One region of the Mesorhizobium sp. M0088 genome, then DNA from elsewhere that is predicted to be linked to it. Evidence: riboswitches for the same ligand, from Rfam matches in the RefSeq annotation. Region 1 holds a riboswitch; the other holds the start of a gene.

The links. A riboswitch is a leader RNA that binds a small molecule or an ion and turns the genes downstream of it on or off. The one in region 1 is predicted to bind S-adenosylmethionine.
Positions count from the first base shown of each region.
Region 2: it holds a riboswitch for S-adenosylmethionine, as region 1 does, so the genes downstream of both, NKJ67_RS15565 (O-succinylhomoserine sulfhydrylase) here and metX (homoserine O-acetyltransferase MetX) in region 1, are expected to answer to the same signal.

Region 1 is NZ_JAMYUI010000013.1:152,459-159,951, forward strand. It holds gene NKJ67_RS17445 (DUF1330 domain-containing protein) at 1-291, shown strand, start outside; gene metW (methionine biosynthesis protein MetW) at 299-916, opposite strand; gene metX (homoserine O-acetyltransferase MetX) at 913-2,082, opposite strand; SAM riboswitch at 2,197-2,274, opposite strand; gene hisC (histidinol-phosphate transaminase) at 2,410-3,519, shown strand; gene NKJ67_RS17465 (prephenate/arogenate dehydrogenase family protein) at 3,525-4,460, shown strand; gene NKJ67_RS17470 (sugar kinase) at 4,550-5,473, opposite strand; gene NKJ67_RS17475 (DUF2125 domain-containing protein) at 5,481-6,479, opposite strand; gene NKJ67_RS17480 (gamma-glutamylcyclotransferase) at 6,622-7,143, shown strand; gene NKJ67_RS17485 (aldo/keto reductase) at 7,263-7,493, shown strand, end outside.
Region 2 is NZ_JAMYUI010000011.1:197,847-205,339, forward strand. It holds gene mmsA (multiple monosaccharide ABC transporter ATP-binding protein) at 1-1,105, shown strand, start outside; gene mmsB (multiple monosaccharide ABC transporter permease) at 1,102-2,388, shown strand; gene araD1 (AraD1 family protein) at 2,693-3,685, shown strand; gene NKJ67_RS15555 (ABC transporter substrate-binding protein) at 3,863-4,633, opposite strand; gene NKJ67_RS15560 (2'-deoxycytidine 5'-triphosphate deaminase) at 4,731-5,825, opposite strand; SAM riboswitch at 5,964-6,041, shown strand; gene NKJ67_RS15565 (O-succinylhomoserine sulfhydrylase) at 6,099-7,286, shown strand; gene NKJ67_RS15570 (BrnA antitoxin family protein) at 7,310-7,493, opposite strand, start outside.

The sequences.
Region 1 (7,493 bases):
CAAGCCACGATGGGCCCGCAGATCGTCGAATACCTGCACAAGATCGATGCCACGCTGGAACCTTTCGACGGCCGTTTTCTGGTCCATGGCGGTGATGTCGAGGTGATCGAGAACAACTGGCCGGGCCATCTGATCATCATCGAATTTCCCGATAGGCAGCATGTGCATGGCTGGTATAATTCGCCCGCCTACCAGGCGATACTGGCGCTGCGCACGGACAATTCGGAGGCCGATGTGGTGTTCGCCGACGGTGTCGAACATCCGCACAAGGCCACGGACATCCTCGAATAGCTTGCGGCTACTGCCGTTTCAGCAAGAACACTGCCTGCTGGCCGAAGAAGTTCCAGAACCACCACGGCATCGACAGGCCGATCTTCTGGCCGTTGGCGTCGAGAGCGGTTGCCTTCTCGACGGTCGCGCCGAGCTCGTCGCACAGATTGACGAAGTCGCGGATGGTGCAGAAGTGGATGTTGGGCGTGTCGTACCAGGAATAGGGCAGGTCCTTGGTCACCGGCATGCGGCCGTTGACGAACAGTGACAGACGCACACGCCAATGGCCGAAATTGGGGAAGGAGACGATGGCGCGATTGCCGATCCTGAGCAGTTCGTCGAGCACCAGCTTCGGGTTGCGGGTGGCCTGCAGCGTCTGCGACAGGACGACGAAGTCAAAGCCCTTATCGGGATAGAATTCGAGATCCTTGTCGGCGTCGCCTTGGATGACCGAGAGGCCGCGCGCCACGCATTCGTTGACGCCGCGCTGCGACAGCTCGAGCCCACGGCCGTCGACCTGCTTGCTGTCCTGCAGCAATTCGAGCAGCGAGCCGTCGCCCGAGCCGACATCGAGCACGCGCGACTGTGGTGGGATGAGGTTGGCGACGACTTCAAGGTCGACGCGCTGGTCGCGGTTGACGCTCATAGGCCCAGCCCTCTCGCCCTGGCGGCCGAGCCGATGAAGCCGTTGATGGCGGCAAACAGTTCCGGCTCGTCGAGCAGGAATGCGTCGTGGCCGCGGTCGGTCTCGATCTCGACGAAGGATACCGATGCTCCGGCGGCGTTGAGCGCATGCACGATCGAGCGGCTCTCCTCGGTCGGAAAAAGCCAGTCCGAGGTGAACGACACCAGGCAGAAGCGGGTTTTCGTGCCGGCGAAAGCATCGGCCAGCCGGCCGCCATGGTCGGCGGCAAGGTCGAAATAGTCCATCGACCGCGTCATGTAGAGGTAGGAATTGGCGTCGAAGCGATCGACGAAGGTCATGCCCTGGTGGCGCAGATAGCTTTCGATCTGGAAGTCGGCGTCAAAGCCGAAGGTCAGCGCTTCGCGATCCTGCAGATTGCGGCCGAACTTGCGGTGCAGGGCGGCTTCCGACAGGTAAGTGATGTGGGCGGCCATGCGCGCTACCGCCAGGCCCTTTTCCGGGCGTTTGCCGTGCTCGAAATATTTGCCGCCATGCCAGTCCGGATCGGCCATGACAGCCTGGCGGCCAACCTCATGAAAGGCGATGTTCTGCGAGGAATGGCGCGCGCCGGTGGCGATCGGCAGCGCCGAGAAGACGCGCTCCGGATAGCTCGACGCCCATTCCAGCACCTGCATGCCGCCCATCGAGCCGCCGAGCACGCAAAACAGTTTTTCGATGCCGAAATGGTCGATCAGCATCTGCTGCGCCCGCACCATGTCGCGAATGGTGATAATGGGCAGGTGAAGCCCATAGGGCTTGCCGGTGGCGGGATTGGTCGAGGCCGGACCGGTGGACCCAAGGCAACCGCCGATGACGTTGGAGCAGATGACGAAGAAGCGATTGGTGTCGATGATCTTGCCGGGGCCGATCAGCACTTCCCACCAGCCAGGCTTGCCGGTCACCGGATTGGTGCTGGCGACGTGCTGGTCTCCGGTCAGTGCATGGCAGACGAGGATGGCGTTGGAGCGGGCATCGTTCAGCGTGCCGTAGGTCTGGTAGGCGATCTGGAACGGTGAAAGCAGCGTGCCGGCGTCCAGCTTGAGCGGCTTGTCGGATCCAAAACGCAAAACCGGGCTCGACGGCTGGTCGACCTCGTTGTTTGTTTTGCGGGCACGCAGAACGGCCATGACATCCATCTCACACTTTGAGCCCACGCATCGCGCTTGTCGAAAGTCGATGCCGATACGGGTGTCCGGCCGGCGCGGACAACAAAAAACCGGCATTGCGGTCGCAAAGCCGGTTACAGGATGCAAACGGCCCTTTAGCAAGTTGTTTAACGTGGCTGCAAGCCGACCGGCCAAATCACCACGGAAGTCGCACCCCTTCTAGGGCTGTGGCGCGCCGTCGTCAACGGCCAGCCCTGGGCGATGGCTGTCGCCTCTCGACATTGCAGGCCACGGCTTGTATTTCCGCTGCGGCTTCCCTCAGGAAGCGTTCTCGACGGATTTTGCGACATGAGCCAGACACCGGACCAGGCACGTCCAACCCCGCGTGCGGGCATCATGGACATCGACGCCTATGTGCCGGGCAAGAGCACGGCGCCCGCCGGCGTCGCCAAGGTCCACAAGCTGTCATCAAACGAGAATCCGCTAGGGCCCTCGCCGAAAGCGATCGAAGCCGCGCGCGAGATTGCCGGCAAGCTCGACATCTATCCCGACGGCACCGCCAGGCGGCTGCGCGAAGCGATCGCCGAGGTGCACGGCCTCAACCCGCAGAACATCATCTGTTCCAACGGTTCCGACGAGATTCTCGGCCTGCTGGCGCAGACCTATCTGGCGCCCGGCGACGAGGCCGTCATCACCGAACACGCCTTCATGGTCTACAAGATCTACATCCAGTCGGCGGGTGCCGTTCCGGTGACGATCAAGGAAAGAGACGAGCGCGCCGACATCGACGCCGTCCTGGCCGCGGTCACGCTGCGCACCAAGATCGTGTTCCTGGCCAATCCCAACAACCCGACCGGCACCTATGTGCCGTTCCAGGAGGTTCGCCGGCTGCATGCCGCGCTGCCGAAGAACGTGCTTCTGGTGCTCGACGCGGCCTATGCCGAATATGTCCGCCGCAACGACTATGAGGCCGGCATCGAGCTGGTCGGCAGCACCGAGAACGTGGTGATGACCCGTACCTTCTCCAAGATCGGCCTCGGTGGCGCGCGGATCGGCTGGATGTATGCGCCGATGCATATCGTCGACGCCATCAACCGCGTGCGCGGTCCCTTCAACGTCAATGCGACGGCGATCGAGGCCGGTATCGCAGCCATCCGCGACCGCGCCCATGTCGAGCGCAGCGTGGCGCACAACGAGACCTGGCTTGCCTGGTTGAGCGAGGAATTCACAAAGCTCGGGCTGCGGGTAACGCCGAGCGTCGGCAATTTCGTCCTCATTCATTTTCCCGATGACCAGAAGCATTCGGCGGCGGCGGCGGACGACTATCTGACGGCGCGCGGCTATATATTGCGGCGCGTTTCGGGCTATGGCTTTCCCAACGCGTTGCGCATGACCGTCGGCACCGAAGAGGCCAATCGCGGCGTTGTCGCCGCTCTCACGACATTCCTGAAAAGCTAGAGACCATGACATCACCGATGTTTGAAAAGATCGCGCTGGTCGGCATCGGCCTGATCGGCTCGTCGCTGGCCCGCGTCATCCGCCGCGAAGGTCTCGCCCGTCACTTGGCCATTTCGACCCGCAGTGCCGCGACACTGGCGCGAGCCGAGGAACTCGGGCTGGGCGATAGCTATACTACCGATGCGAGAGAAGCTGTCCGCGATGCCGACCTGGTCATCGTCTCGGTGCCGGTAGGCTCATCCGGCGCGGTGGCCGAGGAAATCGCGCCGGCGCTGAAGCCGGGTGCGATCCTCACCGATGTCGGCTCGACCAAGGCGTCCGTCATCGCGCAGATGCAGCCTTATGTGCCTGAAGGTGTCCATTTCATTCCCGGCCATCCGCTGGCGGGCACGGAAAAATCCGGCCCCGACGCCGGTTTCGCCGACCTGTTCGACAATCGCTGGTGCATCTTCACGCCGCTGCCCGACACCAACCCGGACGCGCTGGAGAGGCTGTCGGAGTTCTGGCGCCGGTGCGGTGCCAACATCGACACGATGGATCCGCAGCATCACGACATGACGCTGGCCATCGTCTCGCATTTGCCGCACATCATCGCCTACAACATCGTCGGCACCGCCGATGATCTGCAGTCGGTAACCAAGTCCGAAGTGATCAAATATTCGGCTTCCGGCTTCCGCGACTTCACCCGCCTTGCCGCCTCCGACCCGACCATGTGGCGGGATGTCTGCCTGCACAACAAGGACGCCATCCTTGAAATGCTGGCGCGGTTCTCGGAAGATCTGGCGTCGCTGCAACGCGCGATCCGCTGGGGCGACGGCGAAAAGCTCTTCGATCTGTTCACCCGCACCCGCGCCGTACGCCGCTCGATCATCGAGGCCGGCCAGGACATCGACGTGCCCGATTTCGGTCGCCAGGCCGTCGAGCATCCCGCGAAGGGCTAGAGCAATTCCAGGAAAAGTGTGAGGCGTTTTTCCCGGGAAAAGCGCTAGCGCTTTCCCTTGGGAATTGCGTCAAAACAAAAGCGTCAGTTTCAGGCTGGCCAGGTCTGCGCAACCATGGCCAGCGTCTCGGCCCTATCCGGCGCGCCCAGCCTGCCGCCGAAGCGCAGGCATTTGAGCGCCGCGGCCGCACTGGCAAAGCGCAAAGCCTGCTCGACCGGCATGGCTTCCGCCAACCCGACGGCGAAGGCGCCGTGGAAGACATCGCCGGCGGCGAGCGTATCCACTGCCTTGATCCTCGGCGCCGCGACATGGCGCACACAGCCTGCGCGACAGTCGTGCCACCAACAGCCCGCCGCGCCGCCGGTTACCGCGACAAAGGCGTCGGTGCGGCTGGCGAGATCGGCGCAAGCCGTTTCCGGATCGAGCGCCTGGCCGCAGACGATGCGCGCCGCCGTTTCCGAAGCGACGATGTGCGTGGCGAGCGGCAACAGCTGTTCCAGAACTTCCAGCGGCGCGGTGTCGGCATCGAGGATCGCCGGACGCCCAACGGCGCGTGCCGCCTTGAGTGCCAACGCTGCCGCGCCCGGCCAGCGGACATCGACCAGCACGGCGTCGAATGCCGTGAGGTCGGCGACCGGCAAGACTTCGGGATCGGCCTGGGCCAGCCCGTCATAGAACGGCACGATGATGCGCTCGCCATGCGCGTCGACCAGGATCGAGGCCAGCGCCGAGCGGGCGCCTCTGACGCGGCGCACAAAGGTGCAATCGACGCCTTCGGCCTCGATGCCGGCGATGAGCTGGTCGGCGACGGCATCGTCACCCGCGCTCGCCCACAGCGATACCTCGGCGCCGAGGCGGTGGGCGGCACAGGCAGCACTGGTGGCCATGCCCGAGGCGATCTGGAGGCCGTCGGAGGCAATGAACTTGCCCTGATGCACGGGCAGCGTCTCGACGCGCAGGATGGTGTCCAGCGTCAAGGCGCCAACGCTCAGCAGCTTCACGGGTTTTGCCATGGTTGAGCTATTCGACCGGCTTGATCTTGCCCAGCGGAATGAAGCCGAGCGAGGCCTTGCCCCTGACCACCTTCAGCGGCATCGACGGTTCGTTGCCGAGCACCGCCAGGGCAGAAAAACCCTGCTCGATCTGGCTTTTCTGCTCGGGTATGGCGGCGCCGAGGATGGCCGCCACCGCCTTCGGGTCCTTCAGCCTGATCATCAGATCGGCGTTGACCAGGCCCTCGGCATCGACCGAGAGCGGTCCCGAAACGGTAATGCGCGCCGTCCCCGACGACAGGTCAAGGTTGTGGATCTCGATCGCCTGGCCACGAAGGCTCTTCACCTGCGTGCCGATCAACGCGACACCGTTCTTCAATGTCACGTCGCCACTGGCATCGAGCGCCGGAAGCACGCGCCCGCCAATCGCGTCGGGGTCGATCTCGAGATCGCCGAAACTGCCGAGATAGTCGATATCGTCACCGTTGGGCTGCAGCTGACCCGATGCCTTGCCGGCGCTGAACAGTTGCACCGGATCGGTGTCGTCGGCCGGATCGGTCTGGCCGGACAGGCCCTCCGCCTCCAGCGAGATCCGCTGCGGCAGCGGCCACCACAATTTGAAACTGGCCTGCAGATTGTCCCAGTCGATCCACAGCGGCACCATGTCCGGAACGGAGGTCCTGAGCGGGCCGCGCAGATTGGCAACCGGTGACAGAGGCTGGATGATCTGGGCGGCCGCGTTGAAACTGCCGGCTGAGGCCGCGATGTTCCTGGCATCATCCTCATAGGCGAGGTTGTCGCAGGAGACGGTAAAGCTCAAGGGATAGCCGCTGACCTGGAGATTGGCGCAGCCGGCCTCGACGCCATTCTTGTTGACCGTGGCAACCGCCTTGTCGGCTTCGCTCCTGACGCGGTCAGCCAGATAGAACCAGCCGCCGCTGTAGAGGGCGACCAGCACGACTATGAACGCTGCAAGCCAGAACAGGCGGCGACGGTTACTTGGCTGGCGTTCGTCACTTGACGTCATGCTTTGGCTCTCGTTAACGCATGGGTGTTGCGGACGGGTGGTCGATTCCGCCAGGTAGACAGACGAATAGTTAGACGGGACGGGCGGAAAAAACACCGGTCCGGGTGCGGTGTTGGCATCTTTTGCAATCAGGCGCGGCGATATGGGCGATTTTTGGGTGTTTGGCTATGGCTCGCTGATCTGGCGGCCGGGATTCGCGCATGTCGAAACACAGCGTGCCCGCCTGCATGGCTACCGGCGCTCGCTCTGCGTCTATTCCTTCGTGCATCGCGGAACGCGTAATCGGCCGGGGCTGGTGCTCGGCCTCGACCGTGGCGGGTCCTGCGTCGGCCTCGCATTCCGCGTCCCCGGCGACTTGCGCGACGAGGTCATGGCCTATCTTCGCGAGCGCGAACTGGTCACCAATGTCTATCTGGAGCGCATACTCAAGATTCGCCTCGACGGGGGCGGTACGGTCGACGCGGTGGTCTACATTGTCGACCGCCAGCACGAGCAATATGCCGGAGCGCTCGACGCGGCGGATGCAGCGGCCGTGGTGCGCGGCGCGGTCGGCCAGTCTGGCAACAACGAGGACTATGTGCTGAGCACGCTTGAGCATCTCGAGGCACTGGGCATAAGCGACCACTGGCTGGAGGATGTCGCCAGCCAGGTCGCGCCTTTGTGAAGCTGGCTCTGCGGAAAAAGGCGGCCAGGCCTTTGACCTCGTTCAGGCAAGACCTAGGTTAGGCTCCGACCCTCAGCCCGCGACGCCCTTTGCCCGCCCAATCATCCCGGAGATCCGCCTTGCAGAAACGTCGTCTCGGTCGCACCGACCTGTCCATCGCGCCGCTGGTTCTGGGCGGCAATGTCTTCGGCTGGACCGCCGACGAGAATACCTCGTTCGACCTGCTCGACCGCTTCGTCGGCGCCGGCCTCAACGCCATCGATACGGCGGATGCCTATTCGCGCTGGGTTCCCGGCCACAAGGGCGGTGAATCGGAAACCATCATCGGCAAATGGATGAAAGACCGTGGC
Region 2 (7,493 bases), on a different contig from region 1:
TATCGGCGTCGGCAAGCAGCAGCTGGTCGAGATCGCCAAGGCGTTGAGCAAGGAAGTCAAGCTCCTGATCCTGGACGAGCCGACGGCGTCGCTCAGCGAAAAGGACAGCCAGGCGCTGCTCGACCTTCTGCTCGAATTCAAGCGGCAGGGCATGACCTCGATCCTGATCTCGCACAAGCTCAACGAGGTGAACCGGGTCGCAGACAAGGTGACGGTGATCCGTGACGGGCGCACCATCGAGACGCTGGCCAAGAAGGACATCTCTGAAGACCGCATCATCACTTCGATGGTCGGCCGCTCACTCGACGACCGCTATCCGCCGCGCGAGCCTGACATCGGCGAGGTCGTGTTCGAAGTGAAGAACTGGTCGGTCTATCACCCGATCCATGCCGAGCGGCAGGTGATCAAGGGCATCGACATCAACGTGCGCAAGGGCGAAGTGGTGGGCATTGCCGGGCTGATGGGCGCTGGCCGCACCGAATTCGCCATGAGCCTGTTCGGCCGCTCCTACGGCCGCCGCATCTCCGGCGAGGTGCTGCTCAAGGGCAAGCCGGTCGACGTTTCCTCGGTGAGCAAGGCGGTCCAACACGGTATCGCCTACGTCACAGAGGACCGCAAGACCTACGGTCTCAACCTCATCGACCATATCAAGCACAACATCACGCTGGCCAATCTTGGCGGCGTCTCGCGCCACAGCGTGATCGACGACATGCGCGAGCTCGCCGTTGCCAACGACTATCGCAAGAAGACCAATATCCGCGCTTCCAGCGTCTATCAGATGACCGGCAATCTCTCCGGCGGCAACCAGCAGAAAGTGGTGTTGTCGAAATGGCTGTTCGCCGACCCGGACGTGCTGATCCTCGACGAGCCGACGCGCGGCATCGATGTCGGCGCCAAGTACGAAATCTATACGATCATCGCCCGTCTCGCGGCTGAGGGTAAGGCGATCGTCGTCATCTCGTCGGAAATGCCGGAATTGCTTGGCATCACCGACCGCATCTACGTCATGAACGAAGGGCGCATCGTGGGCGAAATGCCCGCCGCGGAAGCAAGCCAGGAAAAAATAATGCGCGCCATCGTTCGTGGAGAAGGAAAAGCAGCATGAGCACCGAAAGCGCCCCCGCCCCGCAGGGCAACGTCGCCGAAGAGCAGCGCCCACGCATCGCCGTCTCGGCGCTGACGACGAACCTGCGCGAATACGGCCTGATCCTGGCGCTGATCGCCATCATGGTGCTCTTCCAGTTCACCACGAACGGAACGCTGTTCAAGCCGGTGAATCTTAGCAACCTGGTGCAGCAGAACTCGTTCATCATCGTGATGGCGCTGGGCATGCTGCTGGTGATCGTCTCCGGCCATATCGATCTAAGCGTTGGCTCGGTCGCTGGCTTCATCGGCGCGCTGGCGGCGATGATGATGGTCATCTGGCCGCTCGGTCCGTTCAGCAATCCGCTGGTGGTGTCGATCATCTGCCTGATCGTGGGCGGCGCGATCGGTGCGGCGCAAGGCTATTGGATCGCCTATCACCGAATACCGAGCTTCATCGTCACGCTGGCCGGCATGCTGATCTTCCGCGGCATCTGCCAGGCCCTGCTGGGCGGCGGATCCTCGGTGGGGCCGCTACCCGATGGCTTCAAGGCGCTCAGCTCCGGCTTCATCCCGGATGTCATCGGCCCGCTGACGCTGATCCCGCCGACGGTGAACGCGGCCGGCAAGACCATCATGGGCAGCGGCCTGACGCTGCACATGACGACGATCGTGCTGGGCCTGATCGCTGTGCTGGCCTACGCCTATTTCGGGGTGAGGACGCGCCGCAAGCGCGAACGCCATGGCTATGAGGCCGAGCCCTTTGCCCTGTTCGTCGTCAAGACGCTGGTCGGCAGCGCGCTGGCGCTGTTCCTGGTCTACCAGTTCGCCAGCTACAGGGGCCTACCGGTGGTGCTGCTCGTCATGGGCGTGCTGATCTCGCTGTTCGTCTTCGTCACCAAGCGCATGACCATCGGCCGCCGTATCTATGCCATGGGCGGCAATTCCAAGGCCGCGCAGCTGTCAGGCATCAACACCGAGCGGCTGACGCTGATGGTGTTCATCAATATGGGCGTGCTGTCGGCGCTCGGCGGCCTGATCATCGCGGCGCGACTGGGACAGGCGGTGCCGGCCGCGGGCCTCGGCAGCGAGCTCGACGTCATCGCCGCCGTCTTCATCGGCGGCGCCTCGGCGATGGGCGGCGTCGGTCAGGTCATCGGCGCGGTGGTCGGCGGCTTCATCATGGGCGTGATGAACAACGGCATGTCGATCATGGGCGTCAATGTCGACTGGCAGCAGGTGGTCAAAGGCCTGGTGCTGCTCGGTGCCGTGATCTTCGACGTCTACAACAAGAACAAGGCTTGAACGGGCTTAAGAGCAATTCCAGGAAAATGTGAAACGGTTTTCCGCCTGGAATTGCGCCAAGACAATGAGTTAGAGCGGTTCGCCGTTTCCGTGAAACGGTGAACTGCTCTAGGCGAGGCAAGCAGGAGGCATACGATCGCGGCGCTGCCGGCAACCCGCCGGTAACAGAAGTCCCTGAGGGACCAGGCCCGCGAGCGCAATCCGAACTGAGAATTTAAACCGTGGCATGGACGAGGTCCCGGCCGCGCTGAGTAAGGTCTGCCGTTTTGGCAGTCCTGCCAAGGCAAATGAGAGAGGATTCATCATGCTGATCTCCCAGATCCTCGACGACGCCGAGACCATCCGCGTCGTCGCCCGCAATGGCGGCAAGACCCGGATCATCAATGGCGCCCGCAGCGTCTATTCGCTGGCGATGGAGGCCGCCCGCACCGGCGTCGGCCTCGTCGCGCTGATCGAACGCAAGGGGCTTGGCGAGACGGTCGATCTCGAGGCCGCTTACAAGAAGGGGCGGCTGCTGTCGCCGATCAATCACCCTGATCCGGCGCATCTGCACCTGACCGGCACCGGGCTGACGCATCTCGGCTCCGCCGCGACGCGCGATTCCATGCACAAGAAGCTGAGCGCCGACGGCGAGGAGCAGCTCACCGATTCCATGAAGATGTTTCGCATGGGGCTGGAGGGCGGCAAGCCGGCGAATGGCCAGATCGGCGTGCAGCCGGAATGGTTCTACAAAGGCAACGGCACGATGGCGGTGGCGCCAGGTGCCGCACTTCTGTCACCGGCCTTTGCCAAGGACGCCGGCGAAGAGCCCGAGGTGGCCGGCATCTATGTCATCGGCGACGACGGCGCACCTTTCCGCGTCGGCTTCACGCTGTCGAACGAGTTTTCCGACCACGTCACCGAGCGCGTGAACTATCTGTTCCTCGCCCATTCCAAGCTGCGCAACGCCTCGTTCGGTCCGGAAATCCTGATCGGCGACCTGCCGCCCGATATCCGCGGCACCTCGCGCATCGTGCGCGACAGCGAGGTGCTGTGGGAAAAGCCGTTCCTGTCCGGCGAAGCGAACATGTCGCACACCATCGCCAATCTCGAACATCACCATTTCAAATACGCGGCCTTCCGCCAGCCGGGCGACGTGCATGTGCATATGTTCGGCACGGCCACGCTCTCTTTCGCCGACGGCATCAGGACCGAGGCCGGCGATGTGTTCGAGATCGAGGCCGGGGACTTCGGCCTGCCGCTGCGCAATCCGCTGGAGATCGAAAAGCCGGTGAAGGTGGCTGTGAAGGCGCTGTAGAAAGGGTAATCTCCCCCCTTGAGGGGGAGATGTCGCCGAAGGCGACAGAGGGGGTCGTCGCGCGTGGAGTGCCGACGTCTTCTGCGGCACCAAACGACGTTGGCGCTCTACGCACTGCGACCCCCTCTGGCCTGCCGGCCATCTCCCCCTCAAGGGGGGAGATTGCAGCGCCCAGCCTCAATAAATATCGAAGTCGAAATACTTGGCCTGGATCTTCTTGTAGGTGCCGTCGGCAACGATCGCATCGATGGCCGCGTTGAGCTTGTCGCGCAGGGCCGTGTCTTCCAGGCGCACGGCAATGCCGGCCTGCGTTTCGGTGCCCTTGACGTCGCCGACCAGCTTGCAGCAGCCGTCGCTTGCCTTCTTCAGCCAGTCCATCAGGACGAACTTGTCCGAGATCACAGCGTCGAGACGACCGTTGGTCAGGTCGGTGATCGCCTCTTCCTGGGTCGGATAGAGCTTTGCCTCCGCGCCTGCCTTGCCATACTCATTCTGGGCGTAGTCGGCCTGCGTGGTCGAAGCCTGGGCGCCGACCGTCTTGCCGGCCAGTGCCGGTGGTTCGGTCGAGGTGAGATCGCTGTCCTTCGGCGCCACCAAAGCGAGCGGTGTCGTATAATATTTGTTGGTGAAGGCGACCTGCTTCTTGCGCTCCTCGGTGATGCTCATCGAGGCGATGATGGCGTCGAATTTCTTCGCCTGCAAAGCGGGAATGATGCCGTCCCAGTCCTGGGTGACGATCTCGCACTCGACCTTCATCTGCGCGCATAGTGCATTGGCGATGTCGATGTCGAAGCCTTCGACCTTGCCGTCAGCCGTAATGGTGTTGAACGGCGGATAGGCGCCCTCCGTGCCGATCTTGATTTTCTCCTGCGCCTGCGAAAGCGAGCCGGCCGCCACCACCAGCATGGCAGCGCCTGCTGCCGATATGATCCATTTCGAAATCTGCATTTTCTTGGTTCCCCTTGAACGCCGGCATCTTGACGACCAGCAAGGCAGCCAAGCATGGCGAGCCAGCGCAGGCAAGTATTTTGCCTGACGGCGGCGCTCAGCGCGCGGCGCGGAAATGCTTGGACAGCTTCAGGCCCTGCGCCTGGTAGTTGGAGCCGAGATCGGTGCCGTAGAGGGCCTGCGGCCGCTTCAGCATGTGTTCGTAGACCAGCCGGCCGACGATCTGGCCATGGTCGAGAATGAACGGCACTTCGTGGCTGCGCACTTCCAGCACCGCCCGGCTGCCGGTGCCGCCGGACGCGGAATGGCCAAAGCCCGGATCGAAGAAGCCGGCATAGTGGACGCGGAACTCTCCGACCAGCGGATCGAAGGGCGTCATCTCGGCGGCGTAGAGCGGCGGCACGTGCACCGCCTCCTGGCTGACGAGGATGTAGAACTCGTCGGGATCGAGCACCAGTTCGCCGGCGCCGCTCTTGTGGATCGGCTCCCAGAAGTCGACGACTTCCTGCGCGGCGCGCTTGTCGACATCGACGAGGCCGGTGTGATGCTTGCCGCGGTAGCCGACCAGGCCGTTTTGGTCGCCGTTGAGGTCAATCGACAGCGCGATGCCGCCGCCGGAAATGTTCGGCGGCTCGGTAGCGACCAGCATCTCGGCGCGATGCAGGGCGTGCAGCTCGGCTTCCGAGAGCAGCGCATTGCCGGTGCGGAAGCGGATCTGCGACAGGCGCGAGCCGGTGCGCACGACGATCGGGAAGGTACGCGGGCTGACTTCCAGATAGAGCGGGCCATGATAGCCGGCAGCGATCTTGTCGAACTCGTGGCCGCGATCGGTCATGACGCGGGTGAAGATGTCGAGCCGCCCGGTCGAGCTCTTCGGATTGGCCGAGGCCGAAATGTCCGCCGGCAGCGCCAGGCTTTCAAGCAAGGGCACGATGTAGACGCAGCCGGTCTCGAGCACCGCGCCCTCGGCAAGATTGATCTCGTGCAGCTGCAGCCGGTCGAGCTTTTCCGAGACCTTGTGGTCGGGGCCGGGCAGGAAGGAGGCCCGCACCCGCCAGGCCTTGTCGCCGAGCCTGAGATCGAGGCTGGCCGGCTGGATCTGGTCGGCGTCGAGCGCACGCGCCGACTTCAGCGCGCCGGACTGGAACAGCGCCGATATGTCCTGATCGGGAAGAATGCCTGTCTGCCGCAAGGCTCCACTCCTAGGTCAGACGTTTTTCTTGTCGCAGGTTCTGGTCGCAAAACCGTGGAACACTTTTGCGGAACCTGCTTGGTACAAACCTCTTAATGAAGCCGGCAATTGACGCAAGCGTGGCGCGGGTCTAAAGGGTCGTTATCCCGTGGTGATTTGGCCGGTCGGCTTGCAGCCACGTTAAACAAGTCGCTAAAGGACCGTCGGGCCGCAAGGCCGTATGGACCGGTTGCGACTTTCGCGGCCGGTTTTTTTGTGTCTGGAAGAAAAGCGATGAGCACCAAGAAGCACAACTGGAAGCCTCAGACGGCACTCGTGCACAGCGGAACGCTGCGTTCCGGTTTCGGCGAAACGTCGGAAGCGATCTACCTCACCCAGGGCTATGTCTACGAAACGGCGCAGGCCGCCGAAGCCCGTTTCAAGGGTGAGGAACCGGGCTTCATCTATTCGCGCTACGCCAATCCGACCGTCGACATGTTCGAAAAACGCATGTGCGCCCTGGAAGGCGCCGAAGACGCGCGCGCCACCGCGTCGGGCATGGCGGCGGTGACGGCCGCCCTTCTGTGCAGCGCCAAGGCCGGCGACCATATCGTGGCGGCACGTGCGCTGTTCGGCTCCTGCCGCTGGGTGGTCGAGACGCTGGCGCCGAGATACGGCATCGAGGCGACGCTGGTCGACGGCACCGACATCGCCAACTGGGAAAAGGCGGTCAAGCCGAACACCAAGCTGTTCTTCCTGGAAAGCCCGACCAATCCGACGCTGGAAGTGGTCGATATCGCCGCTGTCGCTTCGCTTGCCAATTCGATCGGCGCAAGGCTGATCGTCGACAATGTCTTCGCCACGCCCCTGCAGCAGAAGCCCTTGCAGCTCGGCGCCCATATCGTCGTCTATTCGGCGACCAAGCACATAGACGGCCAGGGGCGCTGTCTCGGCGGCGTGATCCTGTCGGACAAGAAGTGGATCGACGAGAACCTGCACGACTATTTCCGCCATACCGGCCCAAGCCTTTCGCCGTTCAACGCCTGGACGTTGCTGAAGGGCCTGGAGACGCTGCCGCTGCGTGTGCGCCAGCAGACGGAAAGTGCCGGCCGGATCGCGGATTTCCTGGCCGACCGGCCGGAGATCGCCCGCGTCATCTATCCCGGGCGCGCCGACCATCCGCAGGCCGATATCGTCAAGAAGCAGATGGCGGGCGGCTCGACGCTGATCTGCCTCGACGTCAAGGGCGGCAAGCAGGCGGCCTTCGCCTTGCAGAACGCGCTCGACATCGTCTTGATCTCCAACAATCTCGGCGACGCCAAGAGCCTGATCACCCACCCGGCGACGACGACGCACAAGAATTTGAGCGATGAGGCGCGCGCCGAGCTCGGCATCGGGCCGGGCACGCTCAGACTTTCGGTTGGGCTGGAGGACACCGACGATCTGCTCGAGGACATCGCGCAGGCGCTGAAGGCCAGGTAGCGCGCGCGAGCGTCGTCACAGGATTACAGGCCGACCGCCTTGCGCAGCACTTCGTTCATGCGGGTCTGCCAGCCATCGCCAGCGGCCTTGAAGCGGTCGAGAACGTCGGCGTCGAGGCGTAGCTGTACGGCACGTTTGGGCCGGGCAAGCGGCGGCCGGCCAACCTTGCGGCGCGAAACGGCATCGGTTGGCTGCGCATCCGGATCG